2 linked regions of the Prosthecomicrobium sp. N25 genome follow. The protein of the gene in region 1 interacts with the protein of each later gene in a pairwise test. Links are inferred from orthologs where the notes say so. Each region holds a gene or a part of one and is shown in the gene's direction. Other genes may lie near its edges. The genes, in order: ssb and WBG79_RS26655.

What was found.
Region 2: the proteins of ssb (region 1) and WBG79_RS26655 interact in binary tests that used the Escherichia coli proteins (3 or more experiments, as listed by UniProt). The link is inferred for Prosthecomicrobium sp. N25 from one-to-one orthologs.

The regions. Positions count from the first base shown.
Region 1 is NZ_JBBCAT010000001.1:2,731,622-2,734,676, forward strand. What follows is about bases 180-2,925. They hold ssb (single-stranded DNA-binding protein), read left to right. Parts: upstream 180-1,142; coding sequence 1,143-1,709; downstream 1,710-2,925. Other genes in these bases: uvrA (excinuclease ABC subunit UvrA), read right to left, coding at 180-683; WBG79_RS12475 (ABC transporter substrate-binding protein), read right to left, coding at 1,982-2,925. Outside these bases: more of uvrA, read right to left, coding at 1-179; more of WBG79_RS12475, read right to left, coding at 2,926-2,944. UniProt on the Escherichia coli protein: Plays an important role in DNA replication, recombination and repair. Binds to ssDNA and to an array of partner proteins to recruit them to their sites of action during DNA metabolism. Acts as a sliding platform that migrates on DNA via reptation.
Region 2 is NZ_JBBCAT010000006.1:191,797-195,112, forward strand. Bases 43-3,049 are described here. They hold WBG79_RS26655 (primosomal protein N'), read left to right. Parts: upstream 43-442; coding sequence 443-2,656; downstream 2,657-3,049. Other genes in these bases: WBG79_RS26650 (tyrosine recombinase XerC), read right to left, coding at 43-352; WBG79_RS26660 (F0F1 ATP synthase subunit delta), read left to right, coding at 2,895-3,049. Also shown: more of WBG79_RS26650, read right to left, coding at 1-42; more of WBG79_RS26660, read left to right, coding at 3,050-3,316.

The DNA.
Region 1 (3,055 bases):
CGGCTCGCCATGTCGGCCCGCACGACGATGCGGTCGACGACCACGTCGATGTCGTGCTTCAGCTTCTTGTCGAGGGCGGGCGCCTCGGAGATCTCGTGGAAGGCGCCGTTGACCTTGACGCGCTGGAAGCCCTTTTTCTGCAGGTCCGCCAGTTCCTTGCGGTATTCGCCCTTGCGGCCGCGCACGATGGGCGCCAGCAGGTAGAACCGCGTGCCCTCGGGAAGCGCCAAGGTCCGGTCGACCATCTGGCTCACCGTCTGGCTCTCGATCGGCAGGCCCGTCGCCGGCGAGTAGGGAACGCCCACGCGCGCGAAGAGCAGGCGCATGTAGTCGTAGATCTCGGTGACCGTGCCTACGGTCGAACGCGGGTTGCGCGAGGTGGTCTTCTGCTCGATCGAGATCGCCGGCGACAACCCGTCGATCTGGTCGACGTCCGGTTTCTGCATCATCTCGAGGAACTGCCGGGCATAGGCCGACAGGCTCTCCACGTAGCGGCGCTGGCCCTCCGCGTAGATCGTGTCGAAGGCGAGCGACGACTTGCCCGATCCCGACAGGCCGGTCATGACCACGAGGCTGTCGCGCGGCAGGTCGAGGTCGACGTTCTTGAGGTTGTGCTCGCGCGCGCCCCGGATGGAGATCGTCTTCAGGGCCGAGGCGCCAGCGCGCGGTCTGTCGGTCATCATCGCTCTCGTCGGCTGCGTCGGCGGGCAGGGTGCACGGCCCGGGGAGCCGGATGTCCCGCAAGTGGGGGCCGGCGGCCCTGTTAACAATACGAGTCCCCCGGCCGGGCGGATGGCTCCGCCGGCCCGCGACCCTCCCACGGGCCTCCTGTCAGGATCCGTCAGGAGCCGCCTGCGGGATCGCCGGATCCCGAGGCCGCCGCCGAACGTTAACGGTTCGCACGCCGTCCCTCAATCCTCGCGGCGCGACTCGGGTGGCTGGGGTGGCTTGCGTTCCGATACGGGCTTGTATAGAACGGATCGGGAACGAATGGCAAGGCCCACCGGGGACCGCACCGGCGAGGGTCCCGTCGGGACGGGCAGGCTGGTCCGTTCCGGGACAGATTGCCGTGGATAAGCCCCGCGGCGCGCGTGGCGCGGGCGCGCCGGCGGGGTAGGGTGGCGGCGGAACAGGAGGTCGTCATGTCCGGAAGCGTGAACAAGGTCATCCTGGTCGGCAATCTGGGCGCCGACCCGGAAATCCGCCGTACCCAGGACGGCCGTCCGATCGTCAACCTCCGCCTGGCCACGACGGACACCTGGCGCGACCGCCAGTCCGGCGAGCGGCGGGAGAAGACCGAGTGGCACCGCGTCGTGATCTTCAACGAGGGTCTCGCGAAGGTCGCGGAGCAGTACCTGAAGAAGGGCATGAAGGTCTACGTCGAGGGCGCGCTGCAGACCCGCGAGTGGGAGGACCAGCAGGGCCAGAAGCGCTTCACCACCGAAGTCGTGCTGCAGAACTTCAACAGCCAGCTGACCATGCTCGACCGCGGTCAGGGCGGCGGTCCCGGCGCCGGATCGGGTGACGATTTCGGCGGCGACCAGGACTTCGGTGGCGGTGGTGGTGGCGGTGGTCGCCCGGCCGCGCGGAGCGTCGGCTACGACCGCGGCGGCGGCTCCGGCGCGCCACGCGCCGGCGGCTCGGGCGGCGGCGGCAGCCGGCCCCCGGCCTTCTCCAATGCCGACATGGACGACGAAATCCCGTTCTGAACGGCGGGCGACGGGGGACGGTCCGTCGCCGATCGCGCGCGGCAGCGTGCGGTCCTGACCGCTCGAGAAGGTGCATCAGGTCGAGGACAGCCGGTCCTGGCCCGATCACGACCGGCCGAGGCGCCCACGGCCGTTTCTGACTGCCGGGCCCTACCCGGACCGTAGGACCGCGGGCGCCGCCTGGATAGCGAGTAGGCTGCTCGGGTAGCTCCCCGTCTTCCGACGCCGTCCCGGGACGTCGCCGTCCCGGGCTCGTTATCGAAGGCCGCGGTTCACTTCACCGTCTGGGCGGCCTTCTCGACGAAGCGACCGTCGAAGGTCTTGGCGAGGTCGATCTTGTCGGCCGCGAAGGTCGGCTCCACGACCTTGAGGAATTCCAGCATGCCCTTGCTCGCCTCGGCGGTGATGACGCCCGTCCGCGAATAGGTCGGCAGGCTCGCCGCCACCGCCTTGACGTAGAGCGCCTTGTCGCCGAGCCAGTATTCTTCCGGCACCGCCGCGGCGACGTCGTCCGGCGAGGCCTTCTCGAGCCACTTCAAAGCCTTGAAGAGCGCGTTGGTGAGGGCCTGGGTCGTGTTCGGGTTGGCCTTGACGAAGTCCGCCTTCAGGTAGAGCGAGGCCGCCGGGTTGGTCGACCCGTAGACCGCCTTGGTGCCCGCCTCCGTGCGGGTGTCGACCAGGATGTTGACCGAGCCGTCCGCCTCCAGCTTGGAGATCACGGGGTCGAGGTGCGAGACCGCGTCGACGTTGCCCTTCTGCAGGGCGGCGACCGCCGAGGCGCCCGAGCCGACTCCGATGATCGAGACCGCGTCCGGCGCAATCCCGTTCTTGGCGAGCAGATAGGAGACGGTCAGGTGCGTCGAGGACCCCGGCGCCGTGACGCCGACCTTGGCCCCCTTGAGGTCCGCGATCGACTTGATCGGCTTGTCCTTGGCGGTCGCCAGCACGATCCCCGGGAAGCGTCCGAGCTCGAGCACGGCGACGATGTCCTGCCCCTTCTCCTGCATGCGGATGGTATGCTCGTAGGCGCCGGTGACCACGTCGACCGAGCCGCCGACCAGCGCCTGCAGCGACTTCGCGCCGCCGCCGAAATCGTTGATGGTGACGTCGAGGCCCTGCTCCTTGAAGAAGCCCTTCCGCTCCGCGATGGTCAGCGGCAGGTAGTAGAGGAGCGGCTTGCCGCCGACGCCGAGTTCCAGCTTGGCCTTCTCGGGCGCCTGCGCGTCGGCGGGCATCGCGAAGGCGGCGACGAGACCGAGTCCGGCCAGCGCGGCGGATGCGAGATGCTTGAGCACGGGGTGAACCTCCCTCAACGGTGTCGGACGGCGGCGGTCGCCGCGGTGCGG
Region 2 (3,316 bases), on another replicon or contig:
CGCGCACGGCCGCGAAGGGCGCCGCGTTGACCCCGTCCCGCCGCTCCAGGAAGCGCACCAGGGACCGGACCCCCGCGAGCGCGCGGCCGAGCGAACGCGCCTCGAGTCCCTCGTGCCGGCGGCGGGCCAGGAAGGCGCGGACGTCGGCGGGCCGGAGGTCGGAGAGCGCGGCGATCCGGGGCGGCTCCCCCAGGTGCCCGGTCAGGAAGGAGAGGAACTGGCGCGCGTCGCGCTCGTAGGCCTCCAGGGTCTTGGGCGAATAGCGCCGCTCGGCCCCCAGGTGGCGGAGCCAGTCCTGGACGGCGGCGGCGAGGTCCGGCGCGGCGATGAGGAGAGGAGCCTGACTGGTCATGGCCGCATCTTCCGGGCACGTGATGAACGGCCCATTACCGCCTATCTTCCCCTCATGCTCCCGCCCCGTCCGAATCGCCCCCCTGCCCCCATGGACGAAACCGACCTCCTCTTCGCCGACCCCGCCCGACCGGACCGCGACGTGGTCCCGGTTGTGGTGCCGGTCGCGATCGGCACGGCCTATTCCTACAAGGTGCCTCGCGGCATGACGGTGCGCCCCGGCTCGATCGTCACCGTGCCGCTCGGGCCGCGCGAGGTGATCGGCGCGGTCTGGGACGACGAGCCGGGCGGGGAGCCCGTCGGCCACAACCGGCTCCGGCCGATCGCCGGCGTCTTCGACGCCCCGCCCCTCGACCCCACCGTGCGCCGCTTCGTCGACTGGGTGGCGCACTACTACATGATGCCGCGCGGCATGGTCCTGCGCATGGTGCTGCGCGCGCCCGAGGCGCTGGAGCCGGAGCCCCCGGTCCGCGGTGTCCGCCTGGCGGGCCCGCCGCCCGAACGCCTGACGCCGGCCCGGCGCCGCGTGCTCGAGGCCCTGGAGGGCGGCTTCGCCTGGTCGCGTGTCGGCCTCGCCGCCTCCGCGGGCGTCTCCGCCTCCGTCGTCGACGGCCTGATCGCCTGCGGCACCCTCGAACCCGTGGACCTGATGCCGGGCCGGCCGGCGCAGATCCCGGAGCCCGACTACGCGCGGCTTGAACTCTCCGCCGACCAACGCGAGGCCGCCGGCGTCCTCACCGAGGCGGTCCGGGACGGCGGCTTCAAGGTCCTGCTGGTCGACGGCGTCACCGGCTCCGGCAAGACCGAGGTCTATTTCGAGGCGATCGCCGAGACGGTCCGACGGGGCCGCCAGGCCCTCGTGCTTCTGCCCGAGATCGCGCTGACCGCCGAGTTCATCGACCGCTTCGAGGCCCGGTTCGGCTCGAAACCGGCCGAGTGGCACTCGGAGATCAGCGCCCGGCAGCGCGCCCGCACCTGGCGCGGCGTCGCGACCGGCGAGATTCGCACCGTCATCGGCGCGCGTTCCGCCCTGTTCCTGCCCTACCCCGACCTCGGCCTGGTGGTCGTCGACGAGGAACATGACGGCGCCTACAAGCAGGACGAGGGCGTCGTCTACCATGCCCGCGACATGGCCGTGGTGCGCGGCCGCCTGGGCGGCTTCCCGGTCGTGCTCGCCTCCGCGACCCCCTCGATCGAGAGCCGGGTCAACGCCGATCTCGGCCGCTACCGCCGGCTGGTCCTGCCGGCGCGCGTCGGCGGCGCGCAACTCCCCGAGATCACCACCGTCGACCTGAGGCGAAACGGCCTGCCGCGCGGCCGCTCCGTCGCACCGCTGGTCGAGGCGGCCGTCAACCAGGCGATCGGGCGGGGCGAGCAGGCGCTCCTCTTCCTGAACCGCCGCGGCTACGCGCCGCTGACCCTCTGCCGGAGCTGCGGCCACCGCTTCCAGTGCCCCGACTGCTCGACCTGGCTCGTCGAGCACCGGTTCCGCGGCGTGCTCGCCTGCCATCATTGCGGCTACACCATCCGCAAGCCCGAGGCCTGCCCGTCCTGCGGCGACCTCGACAGCCTCACCGCCTGCGGGCCCGGCGTGGAGCGCGTCGCCGAGGAGGCCGCCGCGCTCTTCCCCGAGGCCCGCCGGCTCGTGCTCTCCTCCGACCTCCCCGGCGGCACCGGCCGCCTCAAGGACGAACTCGCCGCGGTCGCCCGCGGCGACGTCGACATCGTCATCGGCACGCAGCTCGTCGCCAAGGGGCACAATTTCCCGCGCATGACGGTCGTCGGCGTGATCGACGCCGACCTCGGCCTCGCCCACGGCGATCCGCGGGCGGCCGAGAAGACCTTCCAGCTGCTCCAGCAGGTGACCGGCCGCGCCGGCCGCGCCGGCGGCGAGGCGCACGGCTACCTGCAGACCCACGCCCCCGAGCACCCGGTTCTGCGCGCGATCGTCTCCGGCGACCGCGAACGCTTCTACCGGACCGAGATCGAGGAGCGCATGCGGGCCTTCATGCCGCCCTTCAGCCGGCTCGCCGGCATCGTCGTCTCGGCCGAGGGGCGCGATCCCGCCCTCGGCGCCGCCCAGTCGCTGGCGCAGGCGATTCCCCCCTCCGACACGATCAGGGTCCTCGGCCCGACCGAGGCCCCTATTGCCGTCGTGCGCGGCCGGCACCGCTTCCGCTTCCTGGTCATCGCCCCGCGCAACGCCGACCTGCAGGCCTACCTCGCCGGCTGGCTCGGCGCCCGCCGCTGGGGCCAGGGCGGCGTCAAGGTCCACGTCGACATCGACCCGCAGAGCTTCCTGTGACGCGCCGCCCGGGTCCGGCCCCGAGGGCGGCCCGGCCCCCTCGCGAGGCTGACGTTAGACTTTCGGAAATGTCGCATCGCACCATGTTGCGTGGCCAGACCCCGTGTGCTAGGACACGCCCGGCTTCGGGAATTCGGCCCGTTCCTTCGGATGTCCCGACCAAAAAGCCGAACAATATCAAGGGCGTGCGAAGGTAGCAAACCTTCTCCCGCCCGAATTGGCGTGGGGGTCGTCGCCCTTGACTGAGACAACCATCGTATCCGGCGTGGCGTCGCGTTATGCGGGCGCCCTGTTCGAGCTGGCGCTCGACGCCGGCGTCGTCGACGAGGTCGGGACGGCGCTCGACGGCTTCGACCGGCTCGTCAAGGAGAGCCCGGACCTTGCCCGTCTCGTCAGGAGCCCCGTCTTCGCCGCCGAGGAGCAGCTCCGCGCCGTCGGCGCGGTCCTCGACCGGGCCGGCATCGGCGGCCTCGCCGCCAACCTGATCAAGCTCGCCGCGCAGAACCGTCGTCTCTTCGTCGTCCCCGACATGATCCGGGGCTACCGCGCGCTGGTCGCCGTCCACCGGGGCGAGGCGACGGCCGACGTGGTTTCGGCCGAGCCTCTCTCCGAGACGCAGGTTTCCGCGCTCAAGGACGCGCTTCGCGGCGTGACCGGCGG